3 regions of the Chelatococcus sp. GCM10030263 genome follow, and region 1 is predicted to be linked to each of the others. Evidence: riboswitches for the same ligand, from Rfam matches in the RefSeq annotation. Region 1 holds a riboswitch; each other region holds the start of a gene.

Evidence for each region. Region 1 has a riboswitch for cobalamin ahead of ACFQU1_RS07500 (CbtB-domain containing protein). Riboswitches for the same ligand answer to the same signal wherever they lie in the genome.
Region 2: another riboswitch for cobalamin. It lies ahead of ACFQU1_RS09955 (ABC transporter substrate-binding protein); the one in region 1 lies ahead of ACFQU1_RS07500 (CbtB-domain containing protein).
Region 3: another riboswitch for cobalamin. It lies ahead of ACFQU1_RS08545 (ribonucleoside-diphosphate reductase subunit alpha); the one in region 1 lies ahead of ACFQU1_RS07500 (CbtB-domain containing protein).

What each region holds. Positions count from the first base shown of each region.
Region 1 is NZ_JBHTDB010000003.1:620,201-631,842, reverse strand. Features, by position in the region: gene ACFQU1_RS07530 (flavin-dependent oxidoreductase) at 1-171, opposite strand, end outside; gene ACFQU1_RS07525 (glycerate kinase) at 375-1,613, shown strand; gene ACFQU1_RS07520 (HlyD family secretion protein) at 1,695-2,660, shown strand; gene ACFQU1_RS07515 (FUSC family protein) at 2,675-3,655, shown strand; gene ACFQU1_RS07510 (aldo/keto reductase) at 3,810-4,757, shown strand; gene ACFQU1_RS07505 (MFS transporter) at 4,852-6,093, shown strand; cobalamin riboswitch at 6,113-6,311, shown strand; gene ACFQU1_RS07500 (CbtB-domain containing protein) at 6,346-6,519, shown strand; gene ACFQU1_RS07495 (CbtA family protein) at 6,527-7,261, shown strand; gene ACFQU1_RS07490 (DUF1636 family protein) at 7,258-7,668, shown strand; gene cobW (cobalamin biosynthesis protein CobW) at 7,665-8,711, shown strand; gene cobN (cobaltochelatase subunit CobN) at 8,722-11,642, shown strand, end outside.
Region 2 is NZ_JBHTDB010000004.1:131,358-138,944, forward strand. Features, by position in the region: gene ACFQU1_RS09940 (catalase) at 21-1,733, opposite strand; gene ACFQU1_RS09945 (ABC transporter ATP-binding protein) at 2,110-2,874, opposite strand; gene ACFQU1_RS09950 (FecCD family ABC transporter permease) at 2,871-3,908, opposite strand; gene ACFQU1_RS09955 (ABC transporter substrate-binding protein) at 3,908-4,912, opposite strand; cobalamin riboswitch at 5,099-5,339, opposite strand; gene ACFQU1_RS09960 (DUF2254 domain-containing protein) at 5,441-6,817, opposite strand; gene ACFQU1_RS09965 (sodium:calcium antiporter) at 7,094-7,587, shown strand, end outside.
Region 3 is NZ_JBHTDB010000003.1:842,482-854,123, forward strand. Features, by position in the region: gene ACFQU1_RS08525 (M20 family metallopeptidase) at 1-1,410, opposite strand, end outside; gene ACFQU1_RS08530 (S9 family peptidase) at 1,470-3,284, opposite strand; gene pip (prolyl aminopeptidase) at 3,296-4,273, opposite strand; partial or broken gene ACFQU1_RS08540 (YcnI family protein) at 4,916-5,428, opposite strand; cobalamin riboswitch at 6,303-6,498, shown strand; gene ACFQU1_RS08545 (ribonucleoside-diphosphate reductase subunit alpha) at 6,608-9,505, shown strand; gene ACFQU1_RS08550 (ribonucleotide-diphosphate reductase subunit beta) at 9,529-10,659, shown strand; gene ACFQU1_RS08555 (LysR family transcriptional regulator) at 11,095-11,642, opposite strand, start outside.

The DNA.
Region 1 (11,642 bases):
GAGGCCGACCGCCGCGAGCTCCCGGATAGCGTGCGGCAGCACATTGATGCCGACGCCGAGTTCCTGGATGGCCGCCGTCTGCTCGTAGACCGCGCAATCGATGCCGCGTGCGTCAAGCATGAGGGCGGTGGTGAGGCCGCCGATGCCGCCGCCGACGATGATGGCTTTCATGGCTCGTTCCCGCTGCGGATAGGCTGCCGCCGACCCGCGGACCGGCGGCTCATGTTTTTAGAAATGAAGACGTATCATGCGTCAGCCGCCTTGGGGAGAGGAGCACCGGGCCACCGCACCCCTGGACGGCGTCCGCAGCCTCATCTAGCAGTTGCCTTCGAGGCAGGCCGCCGGCGAGCGGGACTGGGTGCAGGAGACGTGCGGTGAACGACAGGGCGATCCTCGAGGCATTGTTTGGCGCGGCGCTGGATGCGGCCTATCCGGACGGCAAATTCGCCGGGCGGCTGCCGGAGCCGCCGAAAGGCCGCACGATCGTCATCGGCGCCGGCAAGGCGGCGGCGCGCATGGCGGCCGCCTTCGAGCGCGAGTGGGGCCGGCCCTGCGAGGGCCTCGTCGTGACGCGCTACGGTCACGCCATGCCGACCCGCTTCATCGAGGTGGTCGAGGCGGCCCATCCCGTGCCGGACGAGGCGGGCATGGCGGCGGCCGGGCGTATTCTCGCGCTGGCGCAATCGGCCGGGCCGGACGATCTCGTCGTGTGTCTGATGTCGGGCGGCGCCTCGGCACTGCTGATGCTTCCGGCGCCGGGCCTCACACTCGGCGACAAGCAGAGCCTCAACAAGGCGCTGCTCAAATCCGGCGCGCCGATCGGTGTCATGAACCGCGTGCGCAAGGCCGTTTCCGCCATCAAGGGCGGGCGGCTTGCGGCGGCCGCCGCGCCGGCACGGCTCGTGACCTATCTCATCTCTGACGTGCCGGGCGACGATCCGCGCAGCATCGGCTCGGGCCCAACCGTCCCGGAGGCCTCCGACGCAGAAGGGGCGCTCGCCATCCTGCGCCAATACGCTATCGAAGTGCCGGCCCATGTGGAGGCCGCGATCCGCGCCAATGTGGTCGCGGACGTCCCCCCACCCGGCGAAATGCATATGCTGGCGACGCCCTTCATGGCGCTCGAGGCCGCTGCCGCGAAGGCGCGGGAACTCGGCCTGACGCCGCTCATCCTCGGCGATGCGCTCGAAGGCGAGGCGCGCGAGGTCGCGACCGTCATGGCCGGCGTCACCCGCTCCGTCGTCGAACACGGCATGCCGGCCAAGGTGCCCTGCGTGCTGCTCTCGGGCGGAGAGACCACGGTGACGGTGCGCGGGCAGGGCCGCGGCGGGCGCAACGCCGAATTCCTGCTCGCCTTGGCGCTTGGCGTCGCCGGTCTTGACCAGGTTGCGGCGATCGCCTGCGACACGGACGGCATCGACGGTTCCGAAACCAATGCCGGTGCCTTCATAGACGGTTCCTTCACCGCCGATGCGGCTGCGCGCGGGATCGACCTCGCCGGGCATCTCGCCAGGAACGACGCCTATTCGGCCTTCGCCGCGCTCGACCGGCTCGTCATCACCGGCCCGACATTGACCAATGTGAACGACTTCCGCGCCATTCTCGTGCGCTGACGGCCAGTTGCCGGGTACCGTTGCGATCACCTAAGATGATCGCAACGGCACAGCTTCGGGGCGATGATGATCGATTGGCTGATGAAGCGGCCGGCACGCACCGTCTTCGGGGCCGCGATCGCGCTCTTCGCCCTCTATGAATTGTCGGTGCTCGTGTTCGCCTATACCGGCGACGCCTATGTCACCAGTGACTTGGTCACGCTTTCTGCCGAGATCGAGGGGCCGGTCTCTGAACTCGCCGTCAAGGACAACGAGACCGTCACCAAGGGCGCGCGGCTCTTCACGATCGATCCGACGCCCTACCAGCTCGCTGTGGATGAGGCCACCGCAGCGCTCGCCAATGCCGAGGCGACGCTCGCGCTCTCCCGCGACCGGCTGACAGCGGCAGAAGCCGATCTCGCCGCCGTCCAGGCCGGCCAGACCAATGCCAAGGAGACTTTCGACCGCGTGAGCAATCTCGCGCGCTCGGAGTTCGCCTCGGGTCAAGCCATCGATGACGCAACGCGCGATCTTGCCACCGCGACGGCACGCTCGGCTGCCGCGGCGGCCAATGTCGAGATCGCGCGCCAGACCATCGCCGTCAATATCGCAAGCGTGCAGCAGGCGCGGGCGACGCTGAACCGCGCCCGCTACCAGCTTTCAAAAACGGCAGTGACGGCTCCGGAGGCGGGACGGGTCGCGCCCTTCCGGACGCGGATCGGCGATTATCTCGCGGTCGGCACACCGGTCATGACCCTCGTTACGAACAGCGATAGACGCATTATTGCGAATCTCTCGGAACGCCATCTCGCGCGCCTCAGCCCGGGCCAGCACGCCTGGGTGACGCTCGGCTCGCAGCCCTGGGTGCTGCACAGGGCGCGCGTCACGAGCATCGCCCCGGGGGTTGCCCGCTCGCAGAACGCACCCCTCACCGTGCCCTATGTCGATCCGGCCACCGACTGGGTGCGGCTGCCGCGGCGCTTCCCGGTGGAACTCGTGCTCGACAACTGGCCGGAGGATCTCGGCTTCTATCTTGGCGCGGATGCCCGCGTTCTCGTGTTCTTTTGAGGCGAGAGGCGGCGATGGATGCCATCACGCGCCAAGGCCTCATCACCGGCTTCGCCTGCCTCTTCGCGACACTGATCGCGATCGCGGCTAATCTCGATCAGCCTTATTGGGCGGCGATCACCGCCTATATGGTCGCGAATGTCGACCCTTCCGCGCTGGCCACGAAAGCCGTTCTGCGCGTCGCGGGCACGGTCGCAGGCTGCATTCTCGGCTATGTTCTCGCCATCGCGACCGAGGGCTTTCCGGTGTTGCAGGCGCTGGTCATGTTCATGGCCGCCGCCGTCGGCACCTACTGGCGCTTTCGCAGCCGCTACAGCTACGCCTGGATTCTCGGCGCCGTCAGCATCCTGATGCTCATCGCCACGAGCATCACGGAGCCGACCGAACTGCACGACTTCGCCTGGTACCGCTTCTACGAGATCCTCACCGGCGTGGTGGTGGCGACGCTGCTCAGCTTTGCCTTCACGCCGCTGGCCCATCTCCGTCTCGAGCCGGTGGCGGTGACCGTCAGCCACGACGTGGCCCGGCATCAGGCGCTCAGTGCCGGCCTCTCTATCGTCCTGATCGCGTGGCTCTGGGCGCTCTTCAATCTTCCGAGCCTGTTGCAGGTGATGATCACCAGCCTTGTTATCGTCAGTGCCGACATCGTCGGCACGCGCTTGCGCGGACTGCAGCGCATCATGGGCTGTATCCTTGGGGGCTGCCTCGGCCTTCTCGTCATCATCATCGATGCGGCGAATTTCTGGTGGTGGGCCTTCGCGCTGACAGCCGGCATCTTCCTGATGAGCCGGCTCCATCTCAGCCCGCATCCGCACGCCTATGTGGGCACGCAGGCAGGCCTTGCCTTCCTCGTCACGCTGATCAACGGCTCGGGGCCGCCAGACAGCATCGAGGCGCCGATCAACCGCTTGACGGGCATCGTCATCGGTGTCGCGATCATGACCTTTGTCAGCTGGGTGATGAGCGCCCGCTTGCGGCCGGCCGCGGCCGCATGAGCGCGAAGGCCGCTCAGCCAAGCGCAGCGCTATTCCCGATTCGCATACCACCTTGCGAAGGGGACGCTTAAAACGAACAGACAAGGCTCGCGATTTTCCTGCCGCAGCCGGCCGCGCCGGCATGCGTCCCGCAACGGCTCCATCGGAGGATGCCATGGAATACCGCAATCTCGGCCATTCCGGCCTTCGTGTTTCGCTCGTCGGCCTCGGCTGCAACAATTTCGGCGGGCGCCTCGATGTCGAGGCGACGCGCCGCGTCGTCCATAAGGCGATCGATGTGGGCATCACCCTCTTCGATACGGCCGATATCTACGGCAACCGCGGTGGCTCGGAGACGCAGCTCGGCGAGATTCTCGGCGAGAGGCGCAAGGAGATCGTGCTCGCCACCAAGTTCGGCATGGTCATGGATGAGAGCCGGGGGCTGAAGGGCGGCTCGCGGCGCTACATCATGCAGGCGGTCGAGGCGAGCCTGAAGCGCCTCAAGACGGACTGGATCGACCTCTACCAGCTGCATACGCAGGATCCGTTGACGCCGATCGAGGAAACGCTGCGCGCGCTCGAAGACCTCATACGCTCCGGCAAGGTTCGCTATATCGGCTGCTCCAACCTGCCGGCTTGGCAGGTGGTCGAGGCCCATTGGACGGCCCGCGACCGTGGCCTCACCGGCTTCACGTCCATTCAGGACGAATACAACCTCATCACCCGCGGCATCGAGGCCGAGCTCATCCCGGCCGCCGAACGCTACGGCCTCGGTCTTCTGCCGTTCTTCCCGCTGGCTAGCGGCCTTCTCACGGGCAAATATCATCGCGACCAGCCGCCGCCGAGCGGCACGCGGCTGACCGAAGATCGCTATGCCGTCCGCTACTTCAAGGACGAGACCTGGACGGTTGTGGAGGGACTGCGCAGTTTCGCGGAAGCCCGGGGACGCAGCCTGCTCGAGCTCGCCTTCAGCTGGCTCGCGGCGCGGCCGATCGTGACGAGCGTCATCGCCGGCGCGACCAAGCCGGAGCAGGTGGAGGCCAATGTAGCGGCGGTCGACTGGAAATTGTCGGCCGAGGACCTCGCCGAAATCGACCGCATCACCGGCAAGACGGCGGCTTAAGCCGCGACCAACCTCTCGTCATGGCACCGCTGCACGGCCGGCAGCGGTGCCGGCCTTTTGCCTCATGTAACTTCCCACGGCCGATGCAGGACCGATGACGGCGATTTCTCCGAGTTCCCCGTGGACCATCTTCAGACAACGGGATTTCACGTGGTTTCTCGGCTCGCGGTTTTCGGGGTCCGTCGCCCAGCAGATCACCGATGTCGCCGTCGGCTGGCTCGTCTATGACCTGACCGGCAGCGCGCTCGCGCTCGGGCTCGTCGGGCTCGCCGCCTTTCTGCCGGTCATCAGCCTCGTCCTTGTCACGGGCCATGCGGCCGACCGGGTGGACCGGCGGCTCATCATGTTGGCCTGCTACGGGCTCAATGCGGTCATCGCCTTCGGGCTCGCCGCTTTTGCCTTCATGAAGCCGCCGGTCATTTGGCCGATCTATGCGCTCGTCGTCCTCATGGGCGTTTCGCGCGCGTTCTATCAGCCGGCGAGCCAGGCCTTCCTGCCCAATCTCGTGCCGCGGGAGCTCTTCGGCCGGGCGATCGCCTGGGGATCGTCCATTTTTCAGGTCGCGGTGATCACCGGCCCCGCGATCGGCGGACTGCTCTATGTGGCGGGCTCCGAGGTCGCGCTGGCCGGCGCGGGCCTGCTCTTCGCCTGCGCCGCTATCTGCATGGCCGCCGTCCGCCTGCGCGCCGAAAAGGTCCCGCCGCCGAAGGTCGACTGGGCGACGCTGATCGCAGGCCTCACCTTCATTCGCGCCAAGCCGGTCATTCTCGGCGCCGTGACGCTCGATCTCTTCGGCGTGCTGCTCGGCGGCGCGACCGCGCTCCTGCCGATCTATGCGGCGACGATCCTCAGTATCGGGCCGGTCGGGCTCGGGCTGCTGCGCAGCGCGCCGGCGGTCGGCGCAGCCGCCATGGCGCTTCTTCTGGCCTACAGGCCTCTGGCGCGGCGTGCGGGATATCGCATGTTCACGGCCGTGATGATCTTCGGCCTTGCCACTATCGTTTTCGGGCTCTCGACCAATTTCTTCCTCTCGCTCGGCGCGCTCACCGTGCTCGGTGCAGCCGACATGATCAGCGTCTTCGTGCGCCAGACGCTGGTGCAGGCCGACACGCCCGATGCCATGCGCGGGCGCGTGGCGGCCGTGAACACCGTTTTCATCGGCGCCTCCAACCAGCTCGGCGAGTTCGAATCGGGGACGCTCGCGGCCTTCATCGGTGTCGTTCCGGCGGTCGTCGTCGGCGGCGCCGGCACCATCCTCATCGCGCTTTTGTGGACGCGCGTCTTTCCAGCGCTCCTCCACCGCGACAGGCTGATCGAGGATATGCGGCCTGATTGACTTTTGCGGCGAGACCACGTCTAGCTGAGCCCGCGAAGGTCCTCGCGAGAGGTTGAAAGGGAATTCCGGTGCGGGTCGATGACCCAATGCCGGAGCTGCCCCCGCAACTGTGAGCGGTAAGTCTCGCGCCACGATGCCACTGGATCCGAGGGTCCGGGAAGGCGGCACGAGGCGGCGAACCGTGAGCCAGGAGACCTGCCTTCGCCTGTGTCAACTCGGGCGGCTGCCGGTGGGGCGGCCAAGGAGGTTATCATGCAAGTTTATGCCGAGACCCGCGCCGGTTCGCGGACCGATGCTCTCAAGATCGCGCTCGTTGCCTTCGCGATGGGCGTCGCGCTCGTCTTCGTGACGGGCTTCGCCCATTCCGAGGCGATCCACAATGCCGCACACGACACGCGGCATGCGCTGAGCTTTCCCTGCCACTGACCGCGACATGCTCAATCGCGTGCTGGCGGTCGCACTTGCGGCCGGCCTTGTTGCGGGACTTGCGATTGCGGTCCTACAGCATTTCACCACGACTCCGCTGATCCTCGCGGGGGAAGCCTTCGAAAAGCCGGCGGGACATGCATCGCTCGATCCGGCGGCGGGTCTTCGCTTTTCCGGCGCCACCATCATTCTCGCGCATTCCCATGGCGAAGGCGCCCATGACGAGGCGGGCTGGAGCCCGACCGACGGCCTGGAGCGGACCGCCTTCACGAGCCTCGCGACCGTCGTGACGGCGATCGGCTTTGCCCTCATTCTCATGGCCGGCCTCGTCCTCTCGGGCGATCCGATCGATGGGAGGCGTGCGCTCGCCTGGGCGGCGGCCGCCTTCATCGCCACCGGGCTCGCGCCGGCGCTGGGGCTCGCGCCGGAATTGCCGGGCAGCGCCGCCGCGCCGCTGCTCGCCCGCCAGATCTGGTGGATGGGGACCGCCGTGGCCACTGCCGCCGCGCTCTGGCTTCTCATCCGCACGCCAGGGCTCTGGGCCAAGGCCGCCGGCCTCTTGCTGCTGCTCGCGCCGCATGTGATCGGGGCACCGCGTCCGGAGGTCTATGCGAGCGGCGCGCCGGCCGAACTCGCCGGCGCCTTCGCGGCCACTTCGCTCGTAGTCAATGCCGCGCTCTGGGCGAGCGTCGCCGTCGCCGTCGGCTTCTTCTGGCAGCGGTTCAAGCCGCACGCGTCATGAGCGCCGCACAGCCCGGCGTCACGCTCTATGTCTGCGTGACCTGCCGGCGGCCGATCGCCGAAGCGGATGCGGACGGCAAGGCCTATGACGAGCCGGGGCCCGGGCTTGCCGCCAGGCTCGCGGACCGTCTAGCAGCCGACGCGGAGGTCACGGTCACGCCCGTCGCCTGCCTCTCCGTCTGCCGTCGGCCCTGCACGGTGGCGCTCGCTGCGCCCGGCAAATGGACCTATGTCGTCGGCGATCTCGACGCCGACGGCAATGTCGACGACATCGTCACGGCCGCGCGCCAGTTTGCGGCGACCGCCGACGGCATCATACCCTGGCGCGAGCGCCCGCTGCCCTTCCGCAAGAGCGTCGTGGCGCGCGTGCCGCCGCTCGATTTCAAACCGATGGATGAACCGCGATGACAAGTCCCGATGCGGCGAGCGCGAAAATTCCCTGCACCATCGTCACGGGCTTTCTCGGCGCGGGCAAGACGAGCCTGTTGCGCCATGTGCTCGGCCAGGCCGACGGCCGGCGGCTCGCCGTGATCGTCAATGAATTCGGCGACGTCGGCATCGACGGCGAGATCCTGAAGGGCTGCGGCGTCGAGGCCTGCCCGGAGGACAACATCGTCGAGCTCGCCAACGGCTGTCTCTGCTGCACTGTGGCGGACGATTTCATCCCGGCGCTCGAAGGCCTCCTCGGCAAGGAGCGGCCGCCGGAGCATATCCTGATCGAGACGTCGGGGCTCGCCTTGCCGAAGCCGCTCGTGAAGGCGTTCAACTGGCCGGCGATTTCTTCGCGCGTCACCGTGGACGGCGTCATCACCGTGGTGGACGGCCCGGCGACGGCGGCAGGGCGCTTTGCCGACGATCCCGAGGAACTCGCCAGACAGCGGGCTGCCGACCCTTCGCTCGATCACGACAATCCGCTCGAGGAGGTGTTCGAGGACCAGCTTCTGTCGGCCGATCTCGTCATCCTCAACAAGTCCGATCTCCTTGACCCGGAGGACGAGGCGCGGGTGCGCGCCGAGATCGCCGAGACGGTGCCGCGGGCGGTGAAGGTCATCACCACGCGCGACGGCGTGGTCGACCCCAAGGTGCTGCTCGGCCTTCATGCCGCCGCCGAGAGCGATCTCGACGCCCGTCACTCGCATCACGACGCGGCGGGCGAGCACGACCACGACGACTTCGACAGCTTCATCGTGGAAATCCCCGAACAGCGGGCAGCAGAAGCCATTGTCGCCCGGCTGCGCGAGGCCGCGGCGACGCACGACATCCTGCGCATCAAAGGCTTCCTTGCGATTGCGGGCAAGCCCTTGCGGCTTCTCGTGCAGGGTGTCGGCGAACGCTTCCAGCAGCAGTTCGAGCGGCCGTGGCGCCAGGACGAAGCGCGCCTCGGCCGCCTCGTGGTGATCGGCCAGAAGGGCCTCGACCGCGCGGCGATCACCACAGCGATCACGGGCTGAGGGAAGGGCGATGCATCTCCTGCCGGTGACCACGGTCGGGCTCGACGAGGCGGAAACGCCGGTCGATCTCGCTCAGTCGCCGGCCGAGATGGTCGTGCTCTCCTTCACCGACACGGATCTGTCGGCGCTCGCCGTCGCTTACGGGCTGGAGCAGGCGCATCTGCCGACCTTGCGGCTGGCGAGCCTCAAGCATCTCCGCCATCCGCTCTCCGTCGACCTCTATGTCGAGGCCGTCATCAACCATGCGCGCGTCGTGCTGCTGCGCTGCCTCGGCGGGCGCGACTATCTCGCTTATGGCCTCGACCAGATCGCCGCAAGCTGCTGCCGCCGCGGCGCACTGCTCACGGCGCTTTCCGGCGACGACCGGCCCGACCCGCGGCTCGAAGAACTCTCGACGGTTCCCGGCGAGACCTATGCGGGGCTCGACGGCTATTTTCGCGCTGGCGGCGTCGACAATCTGCGCCAGGCGCTCAGGCTGATGGCGAATGGGCTCGGGCGGGCGCTCGCCGTTCGGCCGCTGCAGCCCGTGCCTGCGGCGGGTGTTGCTTCGCTCGCTAACGAAGAAGGCACTACGGCCGCCTTTCCCTCCCCCCTCGTGGGGGAGGGTAGGGAGGGGGGGGACGCGCCCTCACAGGCGCGTGACGTTCACGGCTTGGTCCCCTCGCCCCGCTTGCGGGGAGAGGGACAGGGTGAGGGGGGAGTTCAACAGGAAAATCAACGCCCCTCACCCGGCCGCTTGGCGGCCGACCTCTCCCCGCGAGCGGGGAGAGGGGGAGCCCCCGTCGCGCTCATCCTCTTCTACCGTTCCGTCCATCTCGCGGGCGATACCGCGCCCATCGACGCGCTCGGCGAGGCGCTCGCGGCACGGGGGCTCATGCCCCTGCCGGTCTATGTAACGAGCCTCAAGGACGAGGCGGCGATCGCGGTGGTCGAGGACCTGATCGCTCGCCACCGGCCGACGATCATCCTCAACACCACCGCCTTCTCGGCGCTGCGTGAGGACGGCACGAGCGTGCTCGACCGCGCCGATTGCCCGGTCCTGCAGGTCGTGCTCGCCGGTGCGCGCCGCGAGGCCTGGGAGGCGAGCCCGCGCGGGCTCGGCCCCGCCGATGTTGCCATGAATATCGCCCTGCCGGAGATCGACGGGCGCATCGCGACGACTGCCATCTCCTTCAAGGCGGAGACCGAGCGCGATCCGGCGCTCGAATTCGCGCATATCCGCCATCAAGCCGACCCCGATCAGATCGCGCTCGTCGCCGATCGTGCCGCGGGCTGGATGAAGCTCGCGCGCAAACCCCCTGCCGAGCGGCGGCTTATCCTCGTCATCGCCGATTATCCCTCGCGCGGTGGCCGCACCGGCTATGCGGTCGGGCTCGACACGGCGCGCAGCACGGCCGGCATTCTGAAGCTCCTCGGCGAGGCCGGCTATGCGGTCGAGACTGTCGACGCGACGGCCGTGCTGCCGCAGCTCGAAGCGGGCCGGGAACGGGCGCAGCTCTCGCTCGCGTCTTATGAAAAGTGGCTCGCCGGCACGTCCACCCCATTTCGCGAGGCCGTCATCGGCGCCTGGGGGCAGCCGCAGGACGATCCGGCCTTCAACGACGGTTTCAGCTTCCCCGTTCTGCGTGCCGGCCATGTGGTGATCGCGCTGCAGCCCGAGCGCGGCCGCACCGCCGAGCGCAAGGCGAGCTACCACGACCCGGCGCTGCCGCCGCGCCACGGCTATTGCGCTTTCTATGCTTGGCTTGCCCAGACAGAAGTCCTCGATGCCATCGTCCATCTCGGCACCCACGGCACGCTCGAATGGCTGCCGGGCAAGACGGTAGCCCTATCTCCCGCCTGTGCGCCGCAGGTGCTGACCGGCGGCTTGCCGGTGATCTATCCCTTCATCGTCAATAATCCGGGGGAGGCGGCGGTCGCCAAGCGCCGCATTGGCGCCGTGACCATCGGCCATCTGACGCCGCCCATCATGGAGGCGGGGCTCGACGGTCCGGCCGCCGAGCTCGAAGCGCTGATCGACGAATATGCCGCGGCCGACGGCCTCGACGGCAAGCGCCAGCTGTTGCTCAGGGCGGCGATCGTCGAGAAGGCACGGGCGAGCGGGCTCGCCGCCGAATGCGGGGCGGAGGCGGCCGACGACGAGGCGCTGATCACCGCGCTCGATGCCTGGCTCTGCGACCTCAAGGAATTCGCCATTCGCGACGGGCTTCATGTTTTCGGCGAGGCACCGCTCGCCGAGGCGGCGGCCGCCATGGCCGCCATGGCAGGGGAGGCGTGGGCGGAAGCTGCGCTGCGCTTGGCTGCCGCGCCGGGCGCCGAGCGGCAGGCGCTGCTCGCGGCGCTCGACGGGCGCTTCGTTCCGCCGGGCCCGGCGGGCGCGCCGACGCGCGGCCGGCTCGACGTGCTGCCGACCGGGCGCAATCTCACCGGGCTCGACCCACGGTCCATCCCGACGCGCACCGCACTCGTCGTGGGCGAGAGGGCGGCGGCCGAGGTGCTCAGGCGCTATCTCCAGGACAATGGCGAGTGGCCACGCGCCCTCGTCATGGACCTCTGGGCCTCGGCGACGCTCCGCACCGGGGGCGATGATCTCGCCGAGGCGCTGGTGCTGATGGGCGCGCGTCCCACCTGGGATCATGCGTCGAGCCGTGTCACAGGCGTCGCGATCGTGCCCGGGCCGAAGCTCGACCGGCCGCGCATCGATGTGACCTTGCGCGTCTCCGGCCTCTTCCGCGATGCCTTCGCGGCGCAGATCACGCTCTTCGATCAGGCGGTGCAGGCGATCGCCGCGCTCGACGAGGGCGATGACGTCAATCCGCTGGCGGCGGCGCGCCGGCGTCGCGCGAGCCTCGACCGCATCTTCTCCGGCGCGCCCGGCACCTATGGCGCGGGCGTCTCCGGCACCGTGCTCGATGGGGAATGGGAGAGCCG
Region 2 (7,587 bases), on a different contig from region 1:
GAAGCTCGCGCTCTTTGGTTCTATTCCGCGGCCTGCCGCTGGTCACCGGCGGATGGGAGCTTGCCGGAGAGCACGTCCTCAGCCGTGACCTTCAGGTTCTTCACCGAGCTCGTCCACTGGCCCCAGACCGTCGGGTCGATCCCGTCGCCATTATTGCCGAGGTTCTGAAGCCGGCGCTGGTCGTTCTCGGTGAGAACCTGTTTGGGAAGCGGCCCGAGGTGACGAACATCGTCGGCCGTCATGCCGATCATCTCGCCCACCCGCTTGCCGTAGTCGTCATGGATGAGGAACAGGTGCCACAGCATCCGTTCCTGCACATCCCGCTCGCACTGACCGAGCATCGTGCCCATGTTGAGCACCAGGTCGTCGCGCTCCCAATCCATCATGGTGCAGTAGCGGCCGCGCGCCTGCACATAGTCGTTCCGCCGCTCGATGACGCTGCGCGTGAGCTTGCCCCGGATCTCCGGCGCATTGTTCGGCTCCTCGCGCCCTGCCTCATGCAAGCCGTTGTGGATGGAGGGCTCATAATTGACGTGCGGGTTCTGTCCGGGTGCGATCTCCCGGCGATAGGACATCGTGCCGCCGGACAGATTGGTGTGCACCGTGGCGTTCTTGGCCTGGTTCACCGGCAGCTGCAGATAGTTGGTGCCGACGCGATAACGCTGGGTGTCGGAATAGGAGAAGGTGCGCCCGACGAGCATCTTGTCGTCCGAGAAGTCGAGCCCGTCCACCAGCACGCCCGTGCCCATGGCGATCTGCTCGTTCTCGTTGAAGAAGTCCTCGACATTCCGGTTGAGCGTCATGACGCCGACATGGCGCAGCAGGAAGTCCTTTTCGGGCCAGATCTTGGTGTCGTCCAGCGGATCCCAGTCGAGTTCCGGATGATCATGGTCGTCCATGATCTGGACATACAGGTCCCACTGCGGATAGTCGCCCTGCTCGATCGCCTTGAAAAGGTCCTTCGAGGCCGAGCCGAAATCCTTGCCCTGCACCTTCTCGGCCTCTTCCTGGGTGAGGCTCGCGATCCCCTGGCGCGGGTGGAAATGATATTTCACCAGCACCGTGTCGCCTTGCGCATTCACCATCTTGTAGGTGTTGACGCCGAAGCCTTCCATGTGCCGGTAGCTCGCCGGAATGCCGCGCGGGCTGAACAGATGCGTCAGCATGTGCATCGATTCCGGCGTCTGGCTCATGAAGTCGAGGATCCGGTTCGGCTCCTGCCGAAAGGTCACCGGGTCCGGTTTCAACGAATGGATCACGTCCGGGAATTTGATGGCATCGCGGATGAAGAAGATAGCCAGATTGTTGCCGACCAGATCCCAGTTGCCGTCCTCGGTATAGAATTTGACCGCGAAACCGCGCGGATCGCGGGCGACCTCGGAGGAATCCCGCCCACCGATGACCGTCGAGAAACGGATGGCGAGCGGCGTCTTCTTGCCGGCCGTCTGGAAGAGCTTCGCCCGGGTGTATTTGGACGCGGGCTCGTCGCCGATCTTGCCGCTCGCTTCGAACTCGCCGTAGCAGACGAAGCCGCGCGCGTGGACCACCCGTTCGGGGATGCGCTCGCGATCGAAATGCGTGATCTTCTCCAGGAACTGGTAGTTCTCCAGCGTGGCCGGGCCGCGGCTGCCCACCGTGCGCTGAGACTGATTGTTGGTAACGGGATGACCCTGTCTGTTGGTGAGGACCTTTTCGTCTCCACCAAGCTTCGGGTTGTCGTCTCGCTCACCCATTTCTCACTCCTCTGTCTCACCGGCGTCAGCGGCCGTCCGCAACGGTATTGTCTCTCGCGTCAGAGGGGTAGCTAGCGCAGGCCCGCGGTCGTTCAAGCGAGCCGCGGGGACCCCATTCGCGCGCAAGCTGGCACCCTCTGCCTCGATGGAAAGCGACCGGCGCGCCGCGCCTCCTTGACGACTGCACATTCCTCGTCCGGCGCGAGCAGAATTCGCGACGGATATCGTCGCACTCTATAGCAGCGGACCCCCTGCAAGTCGAAGGCGGAGATGACCCGGCGGCCAGGCGAGATGGCAGGGAGCGGATGCCGAGATCGCCGCGCTCGCGCGGTGCTCGGCGCTGGATGCCGCTGCCATGAAGGCATGCTGGAGGAGCTCACTCCACCAGGAAGTGAACATGCGGCCTGCCATTGTGTCGTGACCGCTCCACCTGGGCGCTCACGCCGAAGACGTCGCGGATCATCGGCGCGGTAACGATCTCGTTGGGGGGGCCGGCTGCGACGACACGCCCCTCCCGAAGGACGGCGACGGCATCGCAGAACATGGCGGCGAGATTGATGTCGTGCAGCGCGACGATGCTGGTCGCCGGCAGCCGCCGGACGAGCGACAGGATCTCGAGCTGATGCTGGATGTCGAGGTGGTTCGTCGGCTCATCGAGCAGGAGTTCGCTCGGCGTCTGAGCCAGCGCCCTGGCGATCTGGGCCCGCTGGCGCTCGCCGCCGGAGAGCGTGTGCCAGAGCTGATGCCGCTTGCATTCCAGCCCGACCTGGCGCAACGCGTTTTCGACGGCTTCGTCGTCCGCTTCTGTCCAAGGCGAGAGCGGGCCGCGGTGCGGCGTGCGCCCGAGGCGGACGATGTCGAGCACCGTCACCTGGGCCTCCGTGGTGGCCAACTGCTCCACGAAGGCGAGGCGTCGTGCGACGGCCGCGCGCGACAGGCGCGCGATGTCGGTCTCGCCGAGGGTGACGATACCGCTCGCGACGCGCCTCAGCCCGCAGATCAGGCGCAGGAGGCTCGACTTGCCGGAGCCGTTCGGCCCGATCAGGCCGAGCGTGCTGCCGGGCGCCGCGGTGATGGTAACGCCGTCGACGATCATCCGCCCCGCAGCACTCCATCTCACGTCTCGTGCGGCTATGCTCATGACGGGCGCCTCGCGCGGTAGAGGATGACGGCGAAGGCCGGCGCTCCGAAGAGGGCCGTGACCACGCCGATCGGCAGGATCTGCTGCGGGATGATCACTCGCGAGATGATATCCGCGACGACCATGAAGACCGCCCCCATCATGAATGCCGCTGGCAGGAGGCGGCCGTGGCCGGGCCCGACCAGGAACCGGGCCGCATGGGGAATGACGAGCCCGACGAAGCCGATGGAACCGACGAGGCTCACCATCGTCGCGGTCATGGCGGCGGCCGCGCCGTAAAGCACGAGCTGGGTCCGCCTGACGGGGATGCCGAGCGCGGCGGCCGCGTCGCCGCCGAAGGTGAAGGCATCGAGCGCGCGGGCATGGAGGAGCGAGATGCCGAAGCCGAGGAATGCAACCGGTGCCGCAAGATGGACATCGGGCCAGCGCACGCCGCCGAGATTGCCGAGGAGCCAGAACATCACGCCGCGCACCTGCTCGGCGCTGGCGGAACTGGTGACGATATAGGAGGTTGCGGCGTTGAAGAGTTGCGAGCCGGCGACGCCGGCCAGAATCGTGCGGTCGAGCCCACCGCCCGCTCCGGCGGCGAGCAGGACGACGAAAGCGAAAGCGATGATCGCTCCGGCAAAGGCTCCAGCCGACAGCGATAGCGTGCCGGCGCCGAGCCCCAGGATCATGACGGCGACCGCGCCGGTCGACGCCCCGGCGGAAATCCCCAGCATGTAGGGCTCGGCCAAGGGATTGCGCAGCAAGGCTTGCAGGATCACGCCGGAAACGGCGAGCGCGGCGCCGCAGCAGGCGGCGACGAGAGCACGGCTCAGCCGGTAGTCCCAGATGATGCCTTCCTGAACCCTGCCAACCCCGAAGCCGGCGTCCACCAGCCTGTTGGCTATCGCCTTGAAGGTGGTGGTGAGCGGGATCGCCATCTCGCCGATCGAGACCGCAAAGCTGATGGCGACGGCGAGGAGGCCAAGCCCCGCGAGGACGAAGACGGCTTGCAACTCCCAGCCGCGGCCAAGAACCGGATCGCGGATCAATGGGAAAGCCCGAACGACTTGATGCCGCGCGCCAGCGCCTCGATGCCGTCGACCGTGCGGACCGAGGGATGCATCGCCTCGACATCCATGAGAATGAACCGCTTGTTGCGGACCGCATCGAGCCTGCTGACGACCGGGTCGTTCATCAGGAAGTCGCGCTTCACGGCAGGGTCGTCGGCTGGATAACGGCGGCGGTTCATCTCGGCCATCACGATGACGGTCGGATCGGCGGCGACGATGCTCTCCCAGCTCGTGAGGGGCCATTCCTCGTCGGTGGTGATGACGTTGCGGACCCCGAGCTTCCCGATCATGGAGGCGGGCACGCCGTTCCGGCCGGCAACGAAGGCATCACCCTTCGCATTCGGGCTGGAAAACCAGAAGACGACGGAGACGTCCTTCGCCTTCTCGCCCGCCACGGAGGCTATCGCATCCGCCTCCCGCTTCCGCAGGTCGGCGATGAGCGTCTCGCCGCGCTCCCTGACGTCGAAGATTTGCGCCAGCTCGCGGATCTCCTGGTAGACGAGATCCATGGTGAACGGCGTCTTGCGCGCGCCGTCGCCGCCCTTGCTGTTGTCCTTCACGCAATCCGCCGGCGAGACATAGGTCGGGATGCCGAGCTTCGCGAATTGCTCGGGTCGTCCCACCACCCCGTTCGGCCCGACATGCCACACGAACTGGGCCGTCACCAAGTCGGGGTTTTGAGCCACGACGGCCTCGAAGCTCGGATCGTTGTCGGCCAGGCGCTTGATCCCGGCATTCTCGTTTGCGAACTGCTTCAGGACAGGCCCGAACCAGACGGCGGTTCCGACCATTCGATCGGCGAGGCCGAGCGAAAAGAGGATTTCCGTGCTGCTCTGGCCGATGGAGACGACCCTCTGCGGCGCCTTTTCGAAGGTGATCGGAGCACCGCAATTCTCGATCGTCAGAGGATAATGCGTCGGCTGCGCTGCAAGGCTCTGCTGCGGTGCGAGCGCGAGGAAAAGAAGCCCGGCCGCCGCCAGCGCGAGCCGGAATGGACGGAATACGACGCTTGCAGGTGTAAGGACGCTTGCAGGATAAAGAAGAACAGACACCGACAACCCCTTTTCTCTGAAAGGGGGCTTGGGCCGAAGGTTCGCATGGCTGGACCGTGCCGGGAGCCGGCGTGCAGGACAGCAAAGCGATCCGCCGGGACACCCCGCCCGAGGACACGTTCGATGCTCACGGGCAGGTCTCCTGGCTCGCGGGTCGAAACCGGCTGTCTGGCCTTCCCAACGCAGGGCACCTCAGGCGGTGCGGGCGTCAGTGGCACGTCGCGACAGCGGCTCGCCGCTTACAGTTGCGGGGGCAGCTCCGGCATGGGCGTTCGACCGCAAGGACGAGCCGCCGCACCGGATTCCCTCTTAGCGCCGGAGAATCACTCCGGCGACCCATGAACATCGACAAGGTGGGCCGAACCTCACGCCCCGGTCAAGCCGTGACATTCCGTCGGCGGCGATGACATAGACGAAATGTTATAACGTTGCAATATTGAAATCCTCGCGTTCGGGTCAGGAGGCTGTTTTGCCTGCAGGAGCATTCATGCCCCCCGTCCACGCAGCCTTCAGGGCGTCCTCCGCGGCCGTGGAACGGCGCTCTATCTGCTCACGATCGGTCTGGTCCGTGATCGTGTGCTCGGCGGCCGCCCTGACGCTCGTGAGTTGCTCCCGGACGGCATCGAGCTGGACCGGCAGTCTCGCACGTTCAGCGATGCGGGCGAGCGCCTCGAGCATGTGAATGACGACGAGGGGCTTGTCCGCGCCGTTCTGGCGGATCTGGCTGAACCCGGCTTTCAGCAGGCTCGCATAAGTCGAGCGCGGGCAGACGATGCGGATCTTGCCGTCCTCATCGGCGAAGAGGCCGGGCGGCAGGGCCCGGTTCATGATCCGCGACAGGGACGCCGAAAGCTGGTTGAGCACCGCCACGGCGGTATAGGGATCGTTGACGCCCGGCGACAAAGCCCGCACGGCGATCTCGACCAGATGCCGGATGGAGAATTCGAGGTCCTGGACGGGTGTGCGGTGAACCCCGATCAGGATGCACTCGCTGATCGCCTTCTTGAGATCGTCGCCGACGCGGTCGCGCGGATGAATGCCGATTCCCTGTCCGCCCTCCACGACATAATCGCCCGCTCTGAAGTAGAGGCCCACGAGGACATCGGCCCGGCGGGCGACCGCCTCCAGGCGATCGAACTCGATCGCCTGGACGTAACCGGCCTTGTCCGGTCCGACGAAGACCGCCTCCCGGTCGAAGTCTCTGGGCAAGGCATCGGCGGGATCGACCGGATCGTCGGGCGCCAGAGGAGCAAGATCGTCGATGACGCCGTCGAGTTCGCGGCCGACGCGCTCGATGACCGTTTCGGACATGATCGAGCGGGCGAGCGTATGGAGGAAGAATACCAATAAGGCGACGCTGACGACCGTCAAAGCAATGGCGAGTGTGACGGTCGAGAATGGAAGGAGCCCCGCGCCGCCGCGCCGGCCGATCGAGGCCAGTACCAGCAGGCAATAGACGATCGTCATGACGAAGGTGCCGAGCACAGCTTGTGTCTGCGGGCTCGCCATGAAGTTGCGCACGAGCCTCGGGCCGAACTGGTTGGCGGCCAGCGTGAGCACGACCATGGTGATGGAGAAGACCAGGGTGGTCATCTGGATCATCGACGACAACAGGGTCGAGAGCAGGTCCCGTGCGTCGTTTGCCGTGCTCACATAGACGAGCCAGGGCGCCGCGTCGGAGGGACGGGCAGCGAGTTGCGCATCGAGCCACAGGCTCGCCAGCACGAGCAGGACAGCGGCCAGCGCCAGCGCCGCCGGCACGAACCAGAAGCTCGTCTGAAGGTAGTCCCAGAGCGCACGGGAGCGGCCGCGGTGCTGCAGCGGCGCACTCATCGCAGCCCCTCGCAACCACAGAGCGATGCAAACCCCGCGGGCAGGGGCGTGGCTGCGACCATATCAACTTGCGGCAGCACGATTGGCGTTGCCTTTCGGCGGTTGCACCGCGACGTCTCGGATCCTCGACCAGAGTGATGGGAACCATGCTATCGGCACGGTGTTCCCAAGCTGGTATCCGGTTTCCGCTCGAGCTCATGGCGGAACACGCCTCGAACGAACTGTGCGGGCGGGCTTTTCCGGCTCGCTGCCTCCCACCACAGGAGGAGAGCCGCATTGCAGCTCACCGGGCTCGGCCTCTGGTTGACTGCCGCCATCTTCCTGGCTGCTGCGGTGGTGGTCTGGGCGGCGGGCACGCGGCTCACCGGCTATCTCGATACGATCGCGACCATCACGGGGCTTGATCAAGCTTTCACGGGCATGCTGCTCCTCGGCGGCATCACGTCCTTGCCGGAGGTAGCGGCTGTTGCGACGGCTTCGGTTGCCGGCGACGCACCGCTGGCGACCAACAATCTCCTCGGTAGCGTCTCGATCAATGTCCTGCTCATCGCCTTCGCCGACGCCGTCCTCGGCCGCGCCGCGCTGACCTCGACGGTGCCCACCTCGACGACGATGCTTCAGGGGGCGCTGGGCATGATCGCGCTGGCGCTGGTCGCCGTCGCCGTGCTCACCGGCGACGTGGCGCTCGGCTGGGTCGGCCTGTGGCCGATCATATTGTCCGCCTATTGCGTCTGCGCCTTCTGGCTCTCATCTCGCTACGCGCGTCGCCC
Region 3 (11,642 bases), 220 kb from region 1:
CGGCTGGATCGGTGGCTTCACGTCTTCAGGGATCGGGCACACATATGGTGTCTTGGCCGTGCGCTCCTGATGGTCGCGCTTGGCGCGCGCCATCAAGGTCTCGTCGAGCATCACGTTGATCGCCGTGCCGGCCATGATCTTGGCAGCATGCACCATGCCCATATGAGCGGCCGGCGCCTTGCCCTGGGCGGTAATCTGCCAGGAGTGGCCAGGCGTGCCGATGGCATGGGTTGCGACCCGCGCCTGCACGGTCGGCACGGCCCAGCTCACGTCGGCGACATCGGTCGAGCCGATCATCGGCTCGCCCTTGACATCATGCGGCACGATAAAGTCGCAGAGTGGCGTATTCTCGCGCACGGGCAGGCCGACGCGCCGGTAGTCGTTGCGGATGTCCTCCTCGCTCAGCGTCGCTTGAATCTTAGCCGCATAGTCGCGATCGGCCGCGTCGAACGGTACCGGCCCGAGGCGCTCCATGTTCTGGTGCATGGCCTCTTCGAGCGGCGTGTTCGGCAGGATGTTGGACACGGCGCTCATGATGGAGATCGCGACCGTCGTCTCGGTCATCAGGGCAGCCCCCTGGGCGATTTTCTTTACCCGCTCGTTGAGGGCGAGCATGCCAGCGAGGTCGCGGGCGCGGATCGCGTAGCGCACCTTGGCGGAAGCCTGCACAACATTGGGCGCGATGCCGCCGGAATCGAGCATCGCATAATGGATGCGCGCGTCGGAGGGCATATGCTCACGCATGTAGTTGACGCCGACATTCATGAGCTCAACCGCATCGAGCGCACTGCGGCCGAGATGCGGCGCAGCGGCGGCGTGCGATGCCCGGCCGGTGAAGTGGAAGTCCATGCGGGTATTGGCGAGCGACAGCCCCTCGTCGACCCGCGTCATCGAGGCCGGATGCCAGGTGATGGCGATGTCGACATCCTCGAAGCAGCCCGCGCGCACCATGAAGGCCTTGGCGGCGCCGCCCTCTTCGGCCGGGCAACCGTAATAGCGGACCCGGCCCGGCCGGCCTGTGGCGGCGAGCCAATCTTTCGCCGCGGTGGCGGCGAGCAGCGCCGCCGAGCCGAGGAGATTATGGCCGCAGGCATGGCCGTTGCCGTTCGGCTCCACCGGCTGGCGCTCGGCGATGCCAGCGATCTGGCTCAGGCCCGGCAGGGCGTCATATTCGCCGAGAATGGCGATGACCGGCCCGGCCTCGCCGGCTTCGCCCATGACGGCGGTCGGGATGCCGGCGAGGTTCTCGGTCACCTTGAAGCCCTGCTCTTTCAGCATGGCCGTATGCTCGGCGACCGAGCTATATTCCGTATAGGCGATCTCGGGCATGCCCCAGATGCGGTCGCTCAAGTCCTCGAATTCGCGCCGATGGTCGTCGACCAATTGCCAAATCTGCTCCGAGTTCTGCATGACGCTGTCCTCTGGTCGGATCTCCGCTCGGCGGCCGAGCGCTGATGTGCTGTCGTGGCTCACAAATGGCGGGCGAGGAAATCGGCGACTGCGCCGAACACCGTCCGCCGGTTCTCGATGCGTGCGAAGCCGTGGCCCTCGTGCGGAATGCGCAGATATTCGACGGACCGCCCGAGCCCACGCAGCGCCGAGAAGATCATCTCGCTCTCGCCGGGCGGCACGCGCGGGTCGTCCAGGCCCTGTGCCATGAGCAGCGGCACGCGGATTCGGTCGATCTTGCGGATCGGCGAGATGCGCGCGAGCAGGTCCTTGTCGGCGACTGGATCGCCGTATTTCGCGGCGCGCAGATGCTTGCGCCAAGGGCCGGTGGTCTCGAGCAGCGTCTCGAAGTTGGCGATGCCGTAGAATTCGATGCCGAGCTTCCACAGCTCCGGATATTCGGTGAGCGCGGCAAGCACCATGAAGCCGCCGTAGGAGCGGCCGAAGACGGCGATGCGGCTCTCGTCGACCTCGGAGAGGCCGCCGAGCCAGAGCCGTACGGCTTTGAGGTCGGCGACGCTGTCCATGCGCCGCTCCTTGTCGTCGAGATGCTGGTAGGGTCGGCCGTAGCCGGTCGAGCCGCGCACATTCGGCGCCACCACCATGATGCCCTGCGCCAGCATATACTGAACGTCGGCGCGAAAGCCCGGCGTCCACTGCGCCTCAGGTCCGCCGTGAACGATAATAACGGCCGGATAACCAGCGGCCGGCGCCTTCGCCCTCGGCCGGTAGACGAAAACCGGGACCTGCAGCCCGTCGAAGCTCCCGACCCGCTCGACCGTGGGTTCAATGAAGCTCGAGACGTCGACCCCCGCTTTCGATGCCTTGGTCAGGCGCTCCGGCTTTTCGCCGGCGAGATCGTAGCGCCAGATGTCGCCGGGCGTCGCCGCCCCTTCCAGCGGGAAGACGACGCTCGCGTTGTCCGGCGTGAAGGCCACGGAGGCGATCGTGCCTAGCGGGAACCCGCGCAGTTCGCGGTTCTCGCCCGTTTCGAGTTCGCGCAGGAAAAGCCGGCTCCAGCCCTCGTCGTTGACGACATAGGTAAGCCGCTGCTGGTCGGGTGACACAGCCACGGCCTCGATATCCTGGTTGTCCCGCTCGACGAGCCAAGTGAGGCGTTTCTCCGAGAGCGCATAGAAGCCGAGCGCGTGAAACGCGTGCTCGTGGTCGGCCACAAGGAAAAAGCCGCTGCCGTCCTTCCTCGTCTTGAGCGCACGGTATTGCGCGCGGCCTTCATGCGGCAGCAGCGGCTCGAGCGCGCCCGTCCCGAGGTCCAGCCGGAACAGGTCCTGATCGTTCATGGCGCGGGTCGCATCGCGCACGAGAAGCGACCGGCCGTCCGGGAAAAAGGCGATCGCCTCACGGTAGCCCACGCCTTGGAGCACCGCGGTCGTCTCGCGGGTCGCGACCTCCATGACGAAGAGGTCCATCTGCGACTTGTCGCGACTGTTCGCGGCGAAGGCGATGCGCGTGCCGTCCGGCGACCAGCAGCCCCAGGCGTGAAGCGTCGTCGGATCTTCGGTGAGTGGCACAGCCAGCCCGGACGCCTCCGGAACGAGCCAGAGCTGGTGCCGCTCGTCGCCCCCACAGTCCATCGTGAAGAGAAGGTCGCGGCTCTTCGGGCTGAAGGCGATGGCGCCGACCGGCTCGGGCAAGTCGGTGAGCCGCCAAGGCGCTCCGCCGGCGGTGGGCTTGAGCCAGATCTGGTGGGTGCCGCTCTCGTCCGAAAGATAGGCGAGGAGCTCACCGTCCGGCGAGACGGCCGGGCTCTTGGCCGTGCGGATGTCGATATAGGCCCCGATGTCCGCTCCCATGCTGCCGGGTTGCTCGACCATGTCTTCCCCTTTCAAGCCGCGTTGGCGAGCACCGTCTGCCGTAAGCGGTCGGTCGCCGCGCGCAGAGCGTGCGAGAGCGCCGGTGCGGCAGTGGTCGCCACGTGATTGGCGTCGTCGACGATCGTGAAGCGGGCCTCTGGCCAGGCCCGTTTCAGCGCCCAGGCGGTCGCCATCGGCGTGACGGTGTCGTAGCGCCCCTGCACGATCTCCACCGGCAGATGCCGGATGCGCGGCAGGTCGCGCAGGATCTGGCCCGGCTCCAGGAAGAAGCCATTGACGCAATAGTGGGTGAAGAGCCGCGCCACGGCGAGCGCGGCCATGGCCTCGTTGATGCTCGCCACATGCTCGGGATCCGGCAGGAAGGTCTGCGTCGCGGCCGAGAAGGTCCTGAGGCTGATCGCGGCGGCAAGACACGCCTCGGGATCGTCGCTCACGAGGCGGCGGTAATAGGCCTCAAGCAGATCGCCGCGCTCAATCTCCGGCACGAACTGGGCGAAGGCTTCCCATTTATCGGGAAAGATCATGCGGGCGCCGTTGAACCACCAGTCGATCTCGGCGGGCGAGCCCATGAAGATGCCGTGAAGGCGAAAGCCGAGGCAGTGCTCCGGATGCGCTTCGCCGTAGCAGAGCGCTAGGCAGCTGCCCCATGAGCCACCGGCGACGAGCCAGCGCTCAATGCCCAGATGGAGGCGCAGCCGTTCGATGTCGCCAATGAGGTCCAGCGTCGTATTGCCGTCGACGGCGGCGTGGGGCGTCGATCGACCGGCGCCGCGTTGATCGAAGGTGACGATGCGGAAAACGTCGGGATCGAAGGTCTGCCGCTGTGCCGGCTTCGTGCCGGCCCCCGGCCCGCCGTGGAGAAAGACGACCGGCAGACCGTCCGGATTGCCACTTTCCTCCACCTGTAGCTCGTGCCCGTCCCCGACCAGCAGCCGAAAGCTGCGATACGGCGCGACAAGCGGATAGAGGAACTCGTCTTTGCTTGACAATACCTTCCCCGCCCTGCAAAGCCTCTGCGCCGGTGAAGCCGCGGCGCCCATGAATTCTCAATCACTTCGGGATCCAACCGACGGGGATGATGGCATCGGCCTCACACCGAAGCCAACGCAATATCGGTTTGATTCTATGCGAGTTCGGAATAGTTCACGAGGCTGAGCGCGGTGAAGGAGCCAGCCTTTCCCGATTTGCGGAGCCGAGCGACTCGCGTGCGTGTCACCGCGAAAGCAGGCCCGTGCCGATCCTTTGGTCCAGTGGTAAAGACCGGCAAGGTGCAGCCGTAGCCCTTGCTTCGGATGACGCTTGAGCCCGGCGATTGGTAGCCGTAAACAACTCAGGATCAACACATATACTCTGTAAATGCGAGCTCGAAGGTTGGCTCGCGCGGGGGGCCTCATCCCCAACTTGCTCTAATTGCCCCGGTCCTCCTCCACGCGCGCACCTCTCATGAAGGTCAACCGAACGCCAGGGCTTCCGAACGCCGGTGCTGACCCTCGCTGACCAGCCTTATCGGTGAGATGAACCGAGCCGGATTGTCCTGCCTGTGCCAATTGTCGGCCTGTTCTGGCGGCGTTCTCCCGCTGTGAACTGTCGAGGCGCGGTCGGCCCCTCGGCAACATGCGGCGGATGACGTTAAGAAGCTTCAGGCCGGGAGCCGGCGTCTCATAGTCATCGGCGCTCTTTCCGGCTTCGGGAATCTCAATCCAACGTTCGGCGGCGCCGTCCGCGCATTCCTGAACGACCGGGAAGTAGAGCATGGTCCCGGGCTTGAGATCGCCAGTCAGATAGATTCGGGCGATGAACTCCTCGTATTCGTCGTCCGGCAGGTTGCCGCTCCAGGAGATCTCTTTCACGCCTTCGCGGGTCGGCGTGCCATAGTAGTCGTAGGACTTGGGATATTTCCCCTTCACCTTTTCGAGTGTCCAGCCGGCCTTGGGCTGAGGCTTTACGGCAATCACGCCTTCGGGAATCTGCACGCGCACTTTGACGGTCGCCTTGCCCTCGCAACCATGCGGTACGCGGAAGACGGCCCTGTAGATCGAGGCGACAGGCGCCTCCTCGGTCTCGAGCGTAACGTGAGCGGAGGCGGCCGACGCTCCGGCGAGCAGAAATGTGACGATGGAGAGGGTCGTGTGCAGAGTTTTCATATCGGGTTCTTCCGTTTGAGGAGTCGATTGATCGATCGCTGGCGCGCCGCGCTGCGTGGCCGATGCAGCGAAGGTGAAGCCCCACCGCGCTCATTGGCGCGGAGCGGGATGCTTTTGGATGTGAGGATCAGGCGCTACGCATGGCGCGGTGCGCATCGGATCGCGAGGGGCACCGCACCGGCATCAGCCGGCGGCGGTCAGCCCAATGCACTGCGGCCGGCCACCACACCTCGCCAAGACGGCTGGGTCGTTCCGGACAGCGCGATCCGAAGGATCAGGCGAATATGGGAGGCGCTCGCGGATTGCCGGGACTTCCCTCCCGGCCGCGCGATGTAATGCGAGCGAAGGGGCGGGGAAACAGCGCGAGCTCGCGGCTGCGCGCCACGACGACACCCCCCGCCGCACTGCGCGGCATGAGAGCCGGTGCGAACATGCAGCAGCCGACGCTGCAGCAGTCGAACAGCTTGTGCGGATCGGACGACCCATCGTGGGTCGGTGAGCGATCGGCGCCATGCGACGTGCAGACGATATTGCCAAAGGCGTCAAGCTGAGCGGGCGCAGCCGAGGCTGCCGATCACGAAGGCGGAGAGAAGCGCCTGGAGCACGAGGACGTAGGCTGCGACAAGCGCAATCCACGATCCCTGACCTCGCCGCATCACCCGCAAAGTAAATCCACCTTTTAGCGCTGCATCTGCCTATCATTTCGGCAGAAGATCGGGAAGGCTGAAAACCAGATCTGCGACGAACCGCGCGCCAACGCGGTTGGAGGCAGCGAAGAAGCGCAAGGCCGTGCGCAACCGCCCGCATGGGCACAGTGTGCGCTCAGCGTACTCCTTGGCAAACCCAGATATTGACAATCAATATCGCGCGACACACTATATTTAGTAGTCACGGTCTCTCGATTCAGAGTCGAGCGCTAAGAGGGAATCCGGTGAGGAGCCGGAGCTGCCCCCGCAACTGTAAGCGGCGAGTTCACGTCCACTGCGTCACTGGTGCCACGAGGCGCTGGGAAGACGGACGCGAGCATCGACCCGCGAGCCAGGAGACCTGCCGTGATCTCGATGAAACGTCCTCGGGCGGGGTGTCCCGGTGGGTCGTCGTGGCCATGTCGCCGGTCTGCGCCGGCATTCGCCATGTCGCATCCGCTCGGCCTTTGCCCTCAATCTGATGGGATAGCCGATGTCTCTCATTCTCGAAACCGAACGCGGAGTGTCGCGGCCCGAGCCCGTTCATTCGCCATCGGCGGCCTCCCCCAGCGATTCACCGGGATATCAGGTGATCCGCCGCAACGGCTCGGTGACGCCCTTTGACGCCTCCAAGATTGCCGTGGCGCTGACGAAGGCGTTTCTCGCGGTCGAAGGGAACAGCGCGGCCGTCTCGCGGCGTGTCCATGAGATCGTAGCCCTGCTCACCGAGCAGATCGTCGCCGGGCTGACGCGGCGCGCCGATACCGGGCGCACCTTCCACATTGAGGATATCCAAGACCAGGTCGAGCTCGCCCTGATGCGCGGCGAGCATCATAAGGTCGCCCGCGCCTATGTGCTCTACCGCGAGGAGCGGGCGCGGGAGCGAGCGGCTGCCAAGGCCCCGACGCCCGCCGCGGCGCCGGTGCTGCACATGAAGGCGCTCGACGGAGCGTTGGTGCCGCTCGACGAGGCGCGGCTCGAGGCCGTCGTTCAGGAGGCGGCGGCCGGCCTCGACGACGTTTCCGCACGCGCGATTCTCGCCGAGACCCGCCGCAACCTCTATGACGGCATCAGCGAGGACGAGCTGGCGCTCGCGCCGATCCTTGCCGCGCGCACGCTGATCGAGACCGAGCCAAACTACGCCAAGGTCTCGGCACGGCTGCTCAACGACAAGTTGCGCCGCGAGGCGCTGAGCTTCCTTTCCAGCCGCCCGGACCAGGCGACGCAGGCCGAGATGGCGGAACGCTACCCGGACTATTTCCGCGCCTATGTGAAGGCCGGCATCGCCGAGGAGCTGATCGATCCCGAGTTGGGCCGCTTCGACCTTGACCGGCTGGCGGGCGCCCTGCTCCCCGAGCGCGACCAGCAATTCGATTATCTCGGCCTGCAGACGCTTTACGACCGCTATTTCCTGCATTCGCGCGGCACCCGCTTCGAGCTGCCACAGGCCTTCTTCATGCGCGTCGCCATGGGACTGGCGCTGCGCGAGATCGACCGCGAGGCGCGGGCGATCGAGTTCTACCGGCTGCTGTCCTCCTTCGACTTCATGGCCTCGACGCCGACGCTGTTCAATGCCGGCACGCTGCGGCCGCAGCTTTCCTCCTGCTTCCTGACCACGGTCTCTGACGATCTCGATGGCATCTTCAAGGCCATCAAGGACAATGCGCTGCTCGCCAAATATTCCGGCGGCCTGGGCAACGATTGGACGCCGGTGCGCGGACTCGGCGCCCATATCAAGGGCACCAACGGCGAGAGCCAGGGCGTGGTGCCGTTTCTCAAGGTCGCCAATGACACCGCCATCGCCGTCAATCAGGGCGGCAAGCGCAAGGGGGCCGTCTGCGCCTATCTCGAGACCTGGCATATCGACATCGAGGAATTCCTCGACCTGCGCAAGAACACCGGCGACGAGCGTCGCCGCACCCATGACATGAACACGGCGAACTGGATTCCTGACCTGTTCATGCAGCGCGTCGAGGCCGGCGGGCAATGGACGCTGTTCTCGCCGGACGAGGTGCCGGATCTGCACGATCTCTACGGCAAGCCCTTCAAGGCGGCTTACGAGGCCTATGAGGCCAAGGCGGAGCGTGGGGGGATCAAGGTGTTCAAGCAGGTCGCCGCCGTCGATCTCTGGCGCAAGATGCTGACCATGCTGTTCGAGACCGGTCACCCCTGGATCACCTTCAAGGACACCTGCAACCTGCGCTCGCCGCAGCAGCATGCCGGGGTGGTGCATTCCTCCAATCTCTGCACGGAGATCACGCTGAACACCTCGGCAGACGAGGTTGCCGTCTGCAATCTCGGCTCGGTCAACCTGGCGGCGCATGTGACGGCCGCGGGGCTCGACAATGAACGGCTCGCCCGCACGGTGAAGACCGCGATGCGCATGCTCGACAACGTCGTCGACATCAATTTCTACACAATCCCCGAAGCACGCCGTTCGAATCTGCGCCATCGCCCGGTCGGCCTTGGCATCATGGGCTTTCAGGATGCGCTGCAGACGTTGCGGTTGCCGGCAGCGTCGGAGGCGGCCGTCTCCTTCGCCGACACGTCAATGGAGGCGATAAGCTTCCACGCGATTTCTGCTTCGGTCGATCTCGCCGCCGAGCGCGGTCGCTATCCGAGCTTCGAGGGGTCGCTGTGGTCGAAGGGTATCCTGCCGATCGACTCGCTCGATATCCTCGCCGAAGCTCGTGACGGCGATGTCGACCTCGACCGCTCGGCCACCCTGGATTGGGATAGCCTGCGCACCCGCGTCATCTCGACGGGCATGCGCAACGCGAACTGCATGGCGATCGCGCCGACAGCGACGATCTCGAACATTGTCGGCGTCTCGCAGTCGATCGAACCGTCCTACAGCCAGCTCTACGTCAAGGCGAACATGTCGGGCGATTTCACCGTCGTGAACGCTGATCTCGTGCATGACCTCAAGGCGCGTGGACTCTGGGACGAAGTGATGGTCTCCGACCTCAAATACTATGATGGCAAGGTCAGCCAGATCGATCGCGTGCCCGACGATCTCAAGGCACTCTACGCTACCTCCTTCGAGATTCCGACCGAGTGGTTGATCAGGGCCGCGGCGCGCCGGCAGAAATGGATCGATCAGGGCCAGTCGCTGAACCTCTATATGGCACACCCCTCCGGCCGGAAACTCGACGAGGCCTATCGCCTTGCGTGGCGGCTCGGCCTGAAGACGACCTATTACTTGCGTGCGCTGTCGGCGACCCATGTCGAGAAGTCGACCCTGAAAGGCACCGACGGGAAGCTCAACGCGGTCTCGGTCAGCGTTCCGGTCGCGGCCGCCCCCATCATCGTCGATATTCCCCTCGGCAACGGTGCTGCAGTACCGAACGCCTGCTCGATCGATGACCCCACCTGCGAAGCCTGCCAGTGAGCAGAGAACGAGGAGAATCCACCATGCTCAACTGGTCAGAAACGAAAGGCGATCCGGCGGCCTCCCTTCATCCCGCCTTCTCCAAGGACGCCCCCGTCGTCGATGCGACAGGTCTCGGCGAGATCGACCGCTCCGGCGGGCGCGTCAGTGTCGACGAGAAGCGCATGATCAACTGCCGCGCCGACGTGAATCAGCTCCTGCCGCTCAAGTACAAATGGGCCTGGGAGAAGTATCTCGCCGGCTGCAACAATCACTGGATGCCGACCGAAGTCGCGATGCAGGCCGATATCGCGCTATGGAAGTCCGGGGACGGGCTGACCGAAGACGAGCGCCGTGCCATCAAGCGCAATCTCGGCTTCTTCGCGGCGTCGGAATCCCTCGTCGCCAACAACATCGTGCTGGCGATCTACCGCCACCTGACCAACCCGGAATGCCGCCAGTACCTGTTGCGCCAGTCCTTCGAGGAGGCGGTGCATACGCACACCTTCCAGTACATCGTCGAGAGCCTCGGCCTCGACGAGGGTGAGCTCTTCAACATGTACCGCGAGGTGCCCTCCATCACCGACAAGGCGGCCTGGGCGCTGAAACACACGCAGTCGCTCGACGATCCCGCCTTCTCGACCGGAACGGCCGAGGCAGACCAGGCCTTCCTCCGCGATCTCGTCGCCTTCTATGTCGTCTTCGAGGGGATGTGGTTCTACACCGGCTTCGTGCAGATCCTCTCGCTCGGCCGGCGCAACAAGATGGTCGGCATCGCCGAGCAGTACCAGTACATCCTGCGCGACGAGAGCATTCACCTGAACTTCGGCATCGACGTGATCAACCAGATCAAGATCGAGAACCCGCATCTCTGGACGAAAGCTTTCCAGGACGAGGTCCGCGGCATGCTGAAGGACGCGGCTGAGCTGGAGGCCGCCTACGGCAAAGACACCATGCCGCGCGGCTTCCTCGGGCTGAATGCGGCGCTGTGCGAGCAGTACATGCACTTCATCGCCAACCGCCGCTGCGCCCAGCTCGGCCTCCAGCCCGTTTTCGCCGAGGCGGACAACCCCTTCCCCTGGATGAGCGAGACGATGGACCTCAAGAAGGAGAAGAACTTCTTTGAGACGCGCGTCATTGAATATCAAAATGGCGGTGCTCTGGCCTGGGACTGACGTGGAGAAAGCGAATGCGAACGAGCGGGCGCACAAATTGACGGCTAAAGTTGCCGGGCCAACGAAGGAAACCATCCGGATCTCTCTCGTCGCGGGATTGAGTTCTTGTTCAGCCTTGGGCTGGCCTGCACCACGCCGTTTGCAGCCCTGGCCACACTTGCCGCCGCCCGTACGCAGCAAGGAGCAGGGCTCCTGCTCGTCGCCGGCACCTGGCTATCAAACCAAACGATCGGGTACGTTCTTCTCGGCTACCCACGGATGATAACTGTGAAATGCTCTGGGTGATTATCAGTGCACCTGGCGTAGAAATCCAAGGAGTTCTTCGTTGGTCTGCTCGGATGCTTTCGAGCTGCGGCCACACCTCAGAGACGCTATTGGTCGTTTCGGAAGCTAAGGTGAGACTAACTACGCGTCATCGACATGGGATATATCTGGTCATCGATATTCCGGATGATCGGTGCAGAGTTCCGAGAGAATTTCACGAAGCCAACGTTGGACGGGGTGCGCATCGTTCCTCCGGTGCCAGGACATGACGAACGATACGGGAGCCAGTTCGATCGGTGGTGGCAGGACGAAGAGTTCGTCCCGGCAAGCGGAAGCCGTCACGACGCCCTCCATGACAGTGGCGATCATGTCGGATCGGGCGATAACGGCAGGAGCGGCATACATTTGGGGAAGCGACAGGGCGATGCGCCTGCGCTGCCCTGCTGCGGCCAAGGCGGCATCGACCTGACCGAACCTGTCTCCTTCCGGGGAGACGAGAAGGTGCGAGAGGCTGAGGAAGCTCGGGACATCAAGCGGTCGGGAAGCCGCTAGGTGGCCTCGCCGCAAGATGCACACGAAACGCTCTTCGAATAGCGGCCGGCTGAGAATGCGGCCTCCGACAGACTGGCGCGGCGGCACACCGATTGTCAGATCGGCGTCACCGGCATCGAGGATCGAGACTGCATCGTCCCGATGCGTGAACGCGTTGATGCGGAGCG